DNA from 4 places in the Bacillus sp. AK031 genome. Region 1 is predicted to be linked to each of the others. Evidence: predicted binding sites of a transcription regulator. Region 1 holds the regulator's gene; each other region holds the start of a gene.
What was found. Region 1 encodes Rex, which represses fermentation and respiration genes when NADH is low (regulators of the CRP and FNR family bind a similar motif). Its sites were predicted from a motif close to TTGTGAAATATTTCACAA; they were not measured.
Positions count from the first base shown of each region.

Region 1 (3,183 bases):
CTTGGCGACTTCCTCTTGCTGGCGTTCGAACTGTTTCATTTCCCTCTCGAACATTTCTGCTTTCATTTCGAGGAACTGACTGTAGTTACCAAAATATTTTTTTGAGTTGGCACGTGATACTTCATATACCTGGTTAACGACTTTGTCCAGAAAGTAACGGTCATGGGAAACGATGAGAATCGCACCCTCATAGCCTTGGAGATACTGTTCCAGCCAGGAAAGCGTATCGATATCCAGGTGGTTGGTAGGTTCATCGAGAATGAGGATATCCGGCTTTGTCAGGAGCAATTTTCCCAGAGCAAGCCTTGTTTTTTGCCCTCCGCTAAGGGTGGCAATCGGAGTACTATAATCAAAGTCTGCAAAATTCAATCCATGAAGGACAGACCGGATGTCGGCCTCGAATTGGTATCCGCCGGATTCTTTGAATTTAACTTGAAGTACATCATATTCTTTTAGCACTCTATTATATTTCTCTTCGTTTTCATAAACGGACGGGTCTGCCATTTCCTGTTCAAGTTTGCGCAGGTCACCCTCAAGTTTGCGCAGATCATCAAAAACAGACAGCATTTCGTCCCAAATGGACAGGCCTGATTCCAATCCGGTATGTTGAGCCAGGTAACCGGTCGACACTTCTTTCGGTTTAATGATCTCTCCTGAATCATATGACATCTGCCCGGAAATAATCTTTAATAACGTCGATTTTCCTGCACCATTACGGCCGACAAGGGCAATTCTATCCCGGTTTTGTATTTCGAGTTTTATATTGGATAATATCAGATCGGCGCCGAAGGACTTCACAATCTGGTTCACTTGTAACAATATCAATTCATTCACCTCAATCTATCAGGCTCTTTCCGCTGCTCCCATGGATAGAAAGAGCACGAAGAAAGCATGAAAAACATTCATCTTTACTAGATAGTGTATCGTAAAATCAAGGATGACGGCAATATTAAGACTTTTGGATTAACAGACAGGATTTTGAAAATGGTGTATGATAAGAGAGAATCCTGCACATTGGGAGATTATGAACATTTTATTATATTCCATGAAAAGGAATTGACATATCGGCACTGCAGGCACAGAATGAAAAGATGACTTCCCGCATTCATATGGAAGCGTTATCAGAAGGAACGCATGAATTTGGGAGAGGTAAGCTAAAAGCTCTAGCGAATTAAATTGTGGGGGAATGGCAATGAATCCGGAAAGTACAAAGATTCCACAAGCGACAGCTAAACGGCTGCCGTTATACTATAGATTTATCAAAAACTTACACTCATCCGGGAAACAAAGAGTGTCTTCAAAAGAGTTGAGTGAAGCGGTAAAAGTAGATTCGGCAACAATCAGGAGAGATTTTTCCTATTTCGGGGCGTTAGGAAAGAAAGGGTATGGATACAATGTTAACTATCTGTTATCTTTCTTCAGGAAAACCCTCGACCAGGATGAATTGACCAAGGTCGTATTGATAGGGGTCGGAAATTTAGGGACGGCATTCCTTCATTATAATTTTATCAAGAATAATAATACCAAAATTGAGATGGCCTTCGATGTCGCACCGGATAAAGTCGGTTCGGTTATCAGTGATGTGCCGGTGTACAGCCTTGATGATATGGAGAAATATATTGAGGATAATGGCATAGAAGTGGCCATTTTGACCGTTCCTGTCGGTTCTGCCCAAAGCATTACGGACAGGCTCGTCCAATCCAATATTAAAGGTATACTTAACTTCACGCCGGCAAGGCTGACGGCTCCCGATCATATCAGGATCCATCACATCGATCTTGCCGTCGAGCTGCAATCTCTGGTGTATTTCTTGAAAAACTATTCCGGGGATGACACGGAACTGTCACAAGAAGGAAATAGAACATAATAGCAAAAACAAACCTGATAAGTTATGATAGAACGAGGAGGTGAACGTTATGCCACTAGGACCAGGTAGCCTCATATTGATCGCAATCGTTGCTCTATTGATTTTCGGACCGAAGAAATTGCCGGAATTAGGTAAAGCGATGGGAAATACTTTGCGTGAATTCAAAAACGCAACAAAAGGCTTAGCAGATGAAGATGATGATAAAAATAAAGACGCTAAGTAAATGTAAGGATTGAACGCTATGAGTCATAATGAAATGACAGTTTATGAACATATAGGAGAACTCAGAAAACGGCTCATGTTTGTAGTCGTTTTCTTCATGTTGGCGTTTATAGGCAGCTTCTTTTTGGCAGAACCATTAATCAGGTATCTGCAGCATGCAGATGAAGCGAAAGAGCTGACGATGAACGCTTTCAGGCTGACAGACCCGTTAAAAGTTTATTTGGAAATGATGGTGTTCATAGCACTGATCATCACATCTCCGCTTATCCTTTTTCAATTGTGGTCATTCATCAGTCCAGGATTGCTTGAAAGAGAAAGAAAAGTAACCTTAAGCTATATCCCGATCTCCTTGATTCTTTTCCTTGGGGGACTGTCCTTTGCTTATTTTGTCCTTTTTCCTTATGTAGTCCAGTTCATGATGAATCTGTCGGATGAACTGAATATACAGACGGTGATCGGCATCAATGAATACTTTCATTTTTTATTTCAGCTGACACTTCCATTCGGATTTTTGTTTCAGCTTCCGGTGGTCATGCTGTTTTTGACCCGCCTGGGAATCATTACGCCGATGTTCATGTCGCAGATGAGGCGTTTTGCATACTTTATCCTGCTGGTGATTGCTGCATTCATCACACCGCCGGATATCGTATCCCATTTGATGGTGACAGTTCCGTTACTGTTCTTATATGAAATCAGTATTTGGATCTCAAAGATCGGTTATAAGAAAGTCCTTGAAGCAGAACAGGAGCTTCAGCGGGAAATTTATGAAGAAGAAAGAAAGAGAGAGGAATAACCTTTGCGGTTGTTCCTTTTTTTATGTGAAAATATTGGAAATTAAGGACGGATACCCAAGAAGACGCTTCCTTTTATTCATACTCTGTAGTGTCATGAATTAGAGAATAGAATGAGGAGGAAGATCCTAGTGAACTTTAACCGGAATTATCATATTGTTGACCCTAAAGATGAAAGGATATTCGGCTTTGGGTTTGGGCGTCCAGGGTTTGGCTTTGGGTTTGGCCGTCCATTCGGCTTTGGGTTCGGGAGGCCTTTTGGATTTGGTTTCGGCTTTCCATTCTTGACTGGACTGGCGGCAG
Region 1 is NZ_CP096424.1:4,014,111-4,017,293, reverse strand. It holds gene M1E09_RS20440 (ABC-F family ATP-binding cassette domain-containing protein) at 1-825, opposite strand, end outside; gene M1E09_RS20435 (redox-sensing transcriptional repressor Rex) at 1,193-1,867, shown strand; gene M1E09_RS20430 (twin-arginine translocase TatA/TatE family subunit) at 1,917-2,090, shown strand; gene tatC (twin-arginine translocase subunit TatC) at 2,109-2,882, shown strand; gene M1E09_RS20420 (spore coat protein) at 3,012-3,183, shown strand, end outside.

Region 2 (3,183 bases), 830 kb from region 1:
TTATTGAATTCGAGATTTTTTTCTGCAAGAACGACCAGTTTATCTTTTAATTGAGTTGCTCCATGTGCAAGCTCCTGGGTTCCTTCATCAAGCTGGTCCGCTGCCTCGCTTGCAACAACGAATCCCTGTCCCATTTTGTCGATACTTTCAAACATCGTTTCGGCATAGGTTTCAGTAACCGATTCAGAAAGACTCGCTTTAATTTCTTTCATGGCTGTATCGCCTATTTGCGCAGAAAGAAAGTTGTATCCTTCGTTGGGTACATATTTTAAAGAAAGCTTTTCTGGATGTTCATCCAAGAGAGTTGTTGCATGTTGAGAGAAAGATTCAGGAATTTCAACAAGCATATAATAATCTTGATTTTTCAGATTGTCATATCCTGCATCTCCATTTACAAATTGAAAATTAAATTGATCACTTTCTTTCAATTTGTCTACAAGTTCATCACCCAGTTGGAGCTCTTCTCCATCCAATTCAGCTCCGTTGTCATTATTGACAACAGCCACCGGCAAATCATTCAACTGTTCATAAGGATCCCAGAATGCCCATAGGAACATTCCGCTGTAAAGTATCGGTATAAATAACACCGCCAGAATTGGAATAAGCAGCTTACGATTGTTTAAGATACTTTTGAATTCTGCTTTAAATAATGATTTCTTCATTTTTATCCCCCATTCGGAATGAATGACCAAATTAACCACTTGGTCATTTTAGTGTAAAAAGAAAGAATTATCTAGGTGATAATCCTTGAAACAAGTAGAGTTCGAATAACCTGGCAATTTCATCTTTTCCAAGAGGTTCATGGCCTTGCTCCCAGTCAAAGATTAAAGAGACATATAACTGAAGCATGACAAAGGCAGTAATCTCAGGATCACACTTTTTGATTTCACCTTTTTCAACGGCTTCTGAAATCTTCACTTTAATAAAGAAGATAATCGCATCTTCAAGTCTTTTTCTAACTTCTATAACAGCAGGTGTACCCATTTCCTGTTCTTCTTGGAATAGCTTGATCGTTAATTGATGTTCTTTCCGAAATTCTAGTATCCTGAATAAGGCGGCATGGACATTTTCATAGAAAGAGTTTGCCGGAACAATCACTTCCTCTGCAGCCTCTTTCATTTCCTTAATCAGAGTTCCAATAATTTCATCAAACAGCTCTTCTTTATTTTTGAAGAAATTATAAATGGTCCCTTTTCCGACATTGGCAAGCTTCGACACTTGATCCATTGTCGTCGCTTTATATCCGAATAAAGAAAAAGATTTAGTTGCTGCCTCTACAATTAATTTCTTGCGATCAACTGACATCATCTCACCCTTTTTGACCGATTGACCAAAAATGAAACACGGTCACTTTTGGTTCATATGTACTTTACCACAACGTTTTGTCATTATCAATACTTCTAGTGGAAGATGACTGAATTTAAGTCAGGCCCTATTGATTTCACAAAGAATTTTTCATCTCAAGTATCCATTTGGATGCTGGCAAAACGGTGGATTGAAACGTTCGAATTCTTGTCACAGATTCAAAAATCCTTATTATATCAAGTCTCGCAAGGTATTTTTCTTCTTGGATGCGTTATGTAAAAATCAACCTTACTTTTTTTGTAACAAATTGGCCTACGTACCTGTGATATTATTCACTTACTAGAAGACGCGACTATGCATCTCTCGTCCCTCTTCTATCAATTAATAAATTTTTTTAGGTAAGTTTGTGAAACACTGAACAAATTTTGAACAATTTGTGACATTCTTTAAAAAGGTGGGAGCAGAATGAAATCACTAAAGCCTTTCATGATATTTCTTTCATTATCACTGATGCTTTTCTTAAGCGGCTGTGAAACAAATATGGTTGTATTTGAGCCGCAGGGGCCGGTGGCAAGATCTATCACAGACCTGATTAACTGGTCATTAATTTGGATGCTGATCGTCGTAGTAGTCGTGTTCGCATTGTTTGCTTATATCATCTGGAAATACAGAGAAACACCTGAAAATAAAGATTATGAGCCTCCTGAAGAACATGGCAGCACATTGCTGGAGGTCATTTGGACAGGAATCCCAATCCTGATCGTTATTGCTCTGACAATACCAACTGTTAAAACACTTTACGCGCTGGAAGAAGTACCGGAAAGCCTTGAAGAAAAAGAACCAATTACAATCCATGTAACTGCTGCTGATTGGAAATGGATCTTCAGTTACCCTGAGGAAGGTATCGAGACAGTCAACTATGTCAACATTCCTGAAGATACTCCAATCTTGTTCAAGCTTACTTCCGCAAGTACGATGCAGTCATTCTGGGTACCTGCATTAGGCGGCCAGAAATACGCAATGGCCAAAATGGAAACCGAACTTTTCCTTGCAGCTGACAATCCTGGTTCTTATATGGGGAAAAACTCAAATTTCAACGGCCGCGGTTATGCTGAAATGGAATTTGAAGTTCTTGCTCAAACTCAATCGGATTATGATGAGTGGGTCGATGAAGTAAAGGATACCGCTCCTAAACTTACAGAAGACGAATATGAAGAATTATTAAAGCCTACTCACTTAGGTCGAATGACATTCAACAATACTCACCTTGCATGGGTGAATCATGCCGATATGGATTCTAAAACCTACACGAACCCTGAATTATACCGCTATCATGGATATCAGGGAAAAACGTTTGAAGAAGAAGACAATTATAAGAACGCTGACAATGTAGATGAATCTGACAAAGACGAAGATGAGGATTCTTCACACAGTGAGCATAAAGAAGATGCAGATGAATCACACGGAGGTGAACACCATGGGCATTAAATGGGATGAATTTTTTGTAACTGGTGACCCGCTCATTCTAGGGGCACAAGTCTCAATTGCTCTGACAATGATTGGTCTGGTTTTTGGTATCACCTATTTAAAGAAGTGGACATGGTTATGGCAGGAATGGATCACGACCGTTGACCATAAACGGATCGGAATCATGTACATCATCTCCGCTGTCCTGATGTTTTTCCGCGGAGGAATTGACGGGCTGCTGATGAAAGCCCAGACTTCCAGGCCGGAGATGGAATTCCTGAGTTCACAGCACTACAATGAAATTTTCACTACTCACGGTGTAATCATGATCCTCTTCATGGCGATGCCTTTCTTGATAGGTTTAATGAACGTTGTCATCCCGCTGCAAATTGGTGCACGTGATGTTGCGTT
Region 2 is NZ_CP096424.1:3,181,827-3,185,009, forward strand. It holds gene M1E09_RS16275 (YhgE/Pip family protein) at 1-662, opposite strand, end outside; gene M1E09_RS16280 (TetR/AcrR family transcriptional regulator) at 730-1,305, opposite strand; gene qoxA (cytochrome aa3 quinol oxidase subunit II) at 1,771-2,793, shown strand; gene qoxB (cytochrome aa3 quinol oxidase subunit I) at 2,783-3,183, shown strand, end outside.
Region 2: qoxA (cytochrome aa3 quinol oxidase subunit II) is a predicted target of Rex. The motif match lies at 1,710-1,727, and genes of this name have one in related genera.

Region 3 (3,183 bases), 500 kb from region 1:
CAAGAGACATAGCTTCTCTTTTAGATCCGCTTTTTTAACTTATAAGTATTGCTATATTCACAAAACATGTGATTGAAGTCATGAACATAAAGGAATGGCGAAGGTTCTCAAGGAATGATCTTCGCCATTTTGGAACGAGTGTAACTTCCGATTATTGACCTTGTACCATGAACGCGATAACAACGGCGATGATAGGAATCGCCTCTACTAGTGCTACCCCGATGAACATTGTTGTTTGAAGCATACCACGTGCTTCTGGCTGACGTGCGATACCTTCAACTGTACGAGATACGATAAGACCGTTACCGATACCGGCACCAAGTGCTGCCAAACCGATTGCGATTGCTGCTGCTAATAGACCCATTATAAAGTTCCTCCTTAAATGTATGAAAAATAGTTTTTCTTAAATAGGTTTTTGTTCATTGCTGAACAGGTATATATTAATGGTCTGCGCTCACTTTGTGAGAAATGTAGACCATTGATAACATTACGAAGATAAATGATTGGATTGCACCAACAAATATCGAGAATCCCTGCCAGGCAAGCATTGGTAATACTGCTGCAAGGGTGCCGCCTACGCCTGTAACAGCCAAACCTGCTAATAGTGTAAGCAAGATTTCACCAGCGTAGATGTTTCCGTAAAGACGAAGACCTAATGTGAGAGTGTTTGCAAATTCCTCGATAACTTTCAGCGGGAACAAGAACCACATAGGCTTAAAGAAATCTTTTCCGTATTCACCGAAACCTTTCATTTTTATACCATAATAGTGTGATAGACCAACAACCATTACCGCAAGCGTCAATGCTATGGTAGGATCAGCTGTCGGTGATTTCCACCAGAGTTCGTGGTCAATGACCACTGAGAACGGAAGACCTAACATGTTAGATACGAAGATGTACATAATCAATGTTATTCCGAGGATGTGGAACCTTCCTCCGGTTTTCCAGTCCATGTTGCTTTTTACAATGTTTTTGACGAAGTCCATGACCCATTCCATAAAGTTTTGAATACCGGTTGGCTTCATGGCTAATCGCCGGGTTGATACAACCGCAAGCAGGAATACTAACGCACTTGCTACTGTAATCATTAATACATTTGCCAAGTTAAAGGTTAAGCCCAGAAACTCAGCGGTAGGATTTTCATGATGCAATGAAATTCACCTCTCTTCCCCGCTATTTATGAAGTTGAAGCTGTTGAATCAAATAATCTATCATAATGACAAGATATGATGTCATTAATCCAATAACAACGCTCAGAAGATGGAATGTGTCCGGATATTCCATGGCAACGATGACTGCAAAAGCGGCTCCTGCCATTCTTGAAAACGTTCCCAAAGATCGAACTTTTTCTCCTGCCAATACCTTATCTCCAAACTTAACTGTCCTTTTGACCATTACCCAGTGGTTGAACAAGCTGATGCCTGTCCCGAGTATAAGTCCGAGGAATACTGACTGATAGTCCGTGAATCCCCAGCCAAGAACATAGATGGCGAGCAGGAAAAATATGTACTTGCGATGTCTGATGAACATCTGTTGAATTTCCGGCATATAACATTAGTCTCCTGAAAAGTAAGTGCGGACTGTACGGAGCATTGCATAAATTCCTGTTGCTAGTCCAAGGAGTAGTCCGATTACTAAAAAAAGTGGTGTGGTATCCATGTAACTGTCCAGCCATCTTCCTCCGAAGATACCGATCAGCATGGATCCGACAAGTTGCGAGAGAATGGCTGTGTATAAAGCCATGGCCTGTAACGGGCGTCTATTACGTTGACGCATAGGCATCCCTACATTTCCGGGGTTTGCGGTAAACTCTTACACTTTCAATAAATGTAAAAGCGTTTTCTTCCTGATAAAGTTTGTGAAAACCCTATCATTCATATCCTTTGTAAGCATACAATAGGGCTGAAATGATGTCAATGAGTTACAGTGAAAAAGTTCACAACCCCTCCACGTGTTTCTATTTTGTTCACAATTTGAACAAAATTGTAGAAATATGCGGAATTCCGTTGCCTATTTCATTATAAAGGAAGGGGCGTGAAGTTGTAAGGGTAAGTTGGTTTGTAAATGCTTCCATTCTTGGCCTAAGAAGCGGGAAGGCCCGTTCAGCGGATTACGGACTGCCCCAGCCTCGCATTGAAATAGAATAATCACGAAGAGCCATAGCGATTCAAAAATGACTTATCGCGATGGAGGGATTGGGCAGGACGCTAGCCGTTGAGGTCTTGGAGCTGGTTTGCGGTATCACGTTCCAATGGTTAAGTTAGCTTGAACACACCTGTATCCAAAGCGGAAGGGCCCTGCTTATCCCCAGGGCTGTGCGCTGAAACTAGACGTCCCGCTAATCCCAAGGATGTCGTGCACTTTCCGCTCCATTTACTAATATGGCACTCAGAACTCACTAAAAGAATAATCACACGAATATTAATGAGTATTTTCCACTCGCACCCTACCTCACCTATACCACTCAATCAGGTTTTCCAGATAATCTTCTTCTCCTTTATTCCGCACAAACGCCACTGCGTAGAATGATTTCCCTTTTATATAAGAAGGAAGTGTTACTTGTTTTGAAATCATCCCATGCCCTGCCTGCTTTCGTTGATCGAGGATGGAAATAAGTTTCATCGTCTGCTGATCGAATATAGCGAGTGCAAACTCCTCCGCTCCTCCCGGGAGATAGGCTTCATACCTGAGTGTATCCGGAGCATCGCCCGGGACTGCGGCGAAGCCCATGATCCGCGGGTAGTCAGGAGTGCCAACCGCAATCAGATATGGAAGCAGGTATTCGTTTGTTCCTTCTGATAGAATCAGCCTCCCCTCCCATAGTTCATGTTTCTTAGGGAATCTTTTTATAATCGCCCTAACTGTCATCGTTTTTTCTTCACCCGGTTTGAGGTCAAAACTGAGCGGCAGTTCCCATCGTAAATTTCTTTTTTCCGCTTCCGGGCTTATGGAATAGGTTTTCGTTTCCGAGCTATTATTTTTCACAGTCAGCTTTTTCTCTAAAAACTTCTTGGATCGGCCTTCAAGTCCTCCGAGTGATATGGAAGAGGGCTGGACGAGCGTTTCGAGTTTTAACGCCTGATCGACCTGGATTCTGCCGGCTCCCTGCTCATATACCTTGTAGGGAATTCCTTTTTCGTTTTGGATTTCTTGTGCAGTCATCATCAATGCCGCTTTAATGTC
Region 3 is NZ_CP096424.1:215,859-219,041, reverse strand. It holds gene atpE (F0F1 ATP synthase subunit C) at 152-364, opposite strand; gene atpB (F0F1 ATP synthase subunit A) at 441-1,151, opposite strand; gene M1E09_RS01030 (ATP synthase subunit I) at 1,174-1,548, opposite strand; gene M1E09_RS01025 (AtpZ/AtpI family protein) at 1,555-1,776, opposite strand; gene M1E09_RS01020 (S8 family serine peptidase) at 2,452-3,183, opposite strand, start outside.
Region 3: M1E09_RS01025 (AtpZ/AtpI family protein) is a predicted target of Rex. The motif match lies at 1,925-1,942, and genes of this name have one in related genera.

Region 4 (3,183 bases), 1.0 Mb from region 1:
CTTTGTTGCCGCTTCTGCTACTTTCATATATCCCCTGAGAATCCAGGGCTGCCTCCCTACTTCCGCATAAATCCAGCCAAATTCTATGGCAAGCATCGATAGCGGCCCGCTGGCAACTATTCCCCAAAGCAAGGGCTTGTTCCATTCATTTCTTTTCTTCCATTTCCAAAATAAAACAAACAGCGATGTGATGAATAAGGTAAACATCCCGATTGATACCATCAAGTCGAAAAGATAATGTACGAACAATGGGGGAAGTTCATCCTCAGGAAATTCTTCCAATCCTATAACTTCCTTATTGAATGAATTTCCAGCCAAAAAACTTAGAAATCCAGGGATTCTTATTTCGTTATGAACTTCATTATTTTCATCAAGCGTACCAAAAATAATTAAATCAGCATTGCTTTCTGTTTCAAAATGCCATTCGGCGGCAGCCAGTTTTTCCGGCTGATATTCAGCTAGAAACTTTGCCGATACATCACCTGCAACAGCAGTTCCTACGGCAAAAATTAAACCGCACACCATGGTCATCCTCAATGCCTTCCGATGATATGTACTTCCTTTGTTCTTCAAGATGGCAAAAGCAGTGATAGCCGCAAGCACCAGTGCTGATGTCAAATAGGCTGATGTCAATACATGAAAAACCTTTGCCGGTGTTGCAGGGTTGAACATAGCAGCAATCGGATCAATATTGACCGCTTTACCATTTTCAAGTTCGAACCCTTGTGGAGTATTCATAAAGGCATTCACCATAGTAATAAATAAAGCCGAGGCAGAAGAGCCGATCATGATCGGGATTGTCAAAAGCCAGTGTACCATGCGATTCTTGAACCGGTCCCAAGTATATAGATAGATTCCTAAAAATATTGCCTCAAAAAAGAATGCAAAAGTTTCCATAAACAGCGGCAGCGCAATTACTTGTCCGGCTACCTGCATAAAACTTGGCCACAGCATCGATAACTGCAGTCCGATAGCGGTCCCTGTCACCACTCCAACAGCAACGGTAATTGTAAACCCTCTGGCCCATCTTCTTGCCAACAATAAATAATGTCCATCATTCCTCTTAATACCTATGAACTCAGCAATCGAGATCATTACTGGTATTCCGACACCGATTGTCGCAAAGATAATATGAAACGCCAGAGTCACTGAAGTGAGCATTCTGCTCAAAATAACGCTATCCAGCTCCATACATTTCCCCCCTACTAATCTTCTATACTTATAGATATCACTTATCGCCCATTATAAAACCTATGAATGAGTTTGTGAAGTGATGAGCATTCAGAGCTGTTATTCTGCTTTCATAGCCTTCTCTGCGCATTTAAATAGAAAAAACCGCCCTTCTAAAGAAGGACGGCTGCTATTCCCTTATATAACCTCAAGCATTTTAAACTGTGCTTTGACCAGGTGGTAGTATTCTCCCTGCTGGTCCATTAATTCATCATGGTTTCCTTGCTCAATGATTTCTCCATGATCAAGGACGAAGATATTGTCTGCCTCACGTATTGTAGAGAGCCTGTGGGCAATCATGATTGCCGTACGTCCTTTCAATAGTGTTCTTAAGGCATTCTGTATCTGAACCTCTGTTTCTGTATCTATAGAGGCTGTCGCTTCATCCAGTATGATGATCCTTGGATCGGCCAGCAATGCTCTTGTAAACGAAATCAGCTGGCGTTCGCCTACAGAAAGGATATTACCGCGCTCTTCCACCTCAGTGTCATAACCTTTAGGAAGCCGTTGAATAAATTCATGTGCTCCGACCGCTTTAGCTGCTTCAACTACATCTTCATCGGATGCATCAGGCCTTCCGAACAGAATGTTTTGCTTAATGGTACCTGAGAAAATAAACGTATCTTGAAGGACAATACTTATTTGGCTTCTAAGACTGGAAAGGGAAACGTCTCTTAAATTATGACCATCTATCTTGACCTTACCTGCTGTCGGGTCATAGAAGCGGCTGACAAGATTGGCAATCGTCGTTTTACCAGATCCTGTATGTCCGACCAGCGCCACCGTCTGGCCGGCTTTCATCTCAAGTGAAATATTGTTAAGGGCTTTGCGCTTGCTGTCATAAGCAAAATCAACATTTTTAAATTCTATACGCCCATCAACATCCTTTAACTCTTTTGCATTGGCTTTTTCATCGACATTCGGCTGTTCATCCAGGAATTCAAATATTCTTTCCGACGAAGCCATTCCGACTAGAAGCTGGTTATACACCATGCCCAGGCGGGAAATCGGCTCCCAGAACATTCCGAGATAAAACGCGAATGATACAAATTCACCCAATGTGATTGAGTCTCCCTGGATCAAAGTTGCACCATACCAGATCAGCACCGCTGTCCCAACAGCATTTGTCAGTTCTACCATCGGCCTGAACATTGCACTTTTCTTCGTTGCATTTCTCCAGCTGTCGAAGTTCTCCGTATTAATTCCATCAAAGAATTCCATATTTTCTTTCTCTTGTGTGAACGACTGGGTTACACGGACGCCTTGGATACTCTCATTCAAGTGTGAGTTCAATTTAGACTGTTTAAGCCTCACCATCTGCCATGACCTTCTGATTTTCTTGCGAAGGCTGGTGGAGATGAAGAACATGAGCGGCAGAATGACCAGAACTGCGAGTGTCAGTTCAGGACTGAGAGTAAACAGGATGGCTACGATTCCGATCAACAGAATCATATCCATCAGCAGGTTGATGACCCCGTTTGTGAAAAGCTCCTGCAGCGAGTTAATATCATTCATAATCCTTACAAGTATGGAACCCGCAGAACGCTGGTCAAAGAACCTGTGCGACAGCCACTGGACATGGGTGAATAAATGCTTCCTCAAGTCATAGATGACCCCCTGCCCAAGCATATTCATCCACCTGATCCTGAATACATTCGCAACATAGCTGAGAACATACAAACCAGCTATTATGGCAATTAGGTTCGTAAGCATACTCCCGTCCTTCTCGATAATCGCCCTATCAAGAGTGTAAACCCCAATAAGAATCGGAATGACCAGCCTGACCCCTGTTGTGATGAGGACCATGAGAACCGAGAGGGGCAGAAGATTTTTAGAGTATGGCTTCAAGTAGCCCAGCAGTCTCCAAAGCTGCTCCCAGTTAAATGGCTTATCAATTACCTGGTCGGTTGAATAATGAAACCTGTTAAGTATCTTCTCATTGGTTTTATCTTT
Region 4 is NZ_CP096424.1:2,972,010-2,975,192, forward strand. It holds gene M1E09_RS15255 (cytochrome ubiquinol oxidase subunit I) at 1-1,191, opposite strand, end outside; gene M1E09_RS15260 (ABC transporter ATP-binding protein) at 1,369-3,183, opposite strand, start outside.
Region 4: M1E09_RS15255 (cytochrome ubiquinol oxidase subunit I) is a predicted target of Rex. The motif match lies at 1,264-1,281, and genes of this name have one in related genera.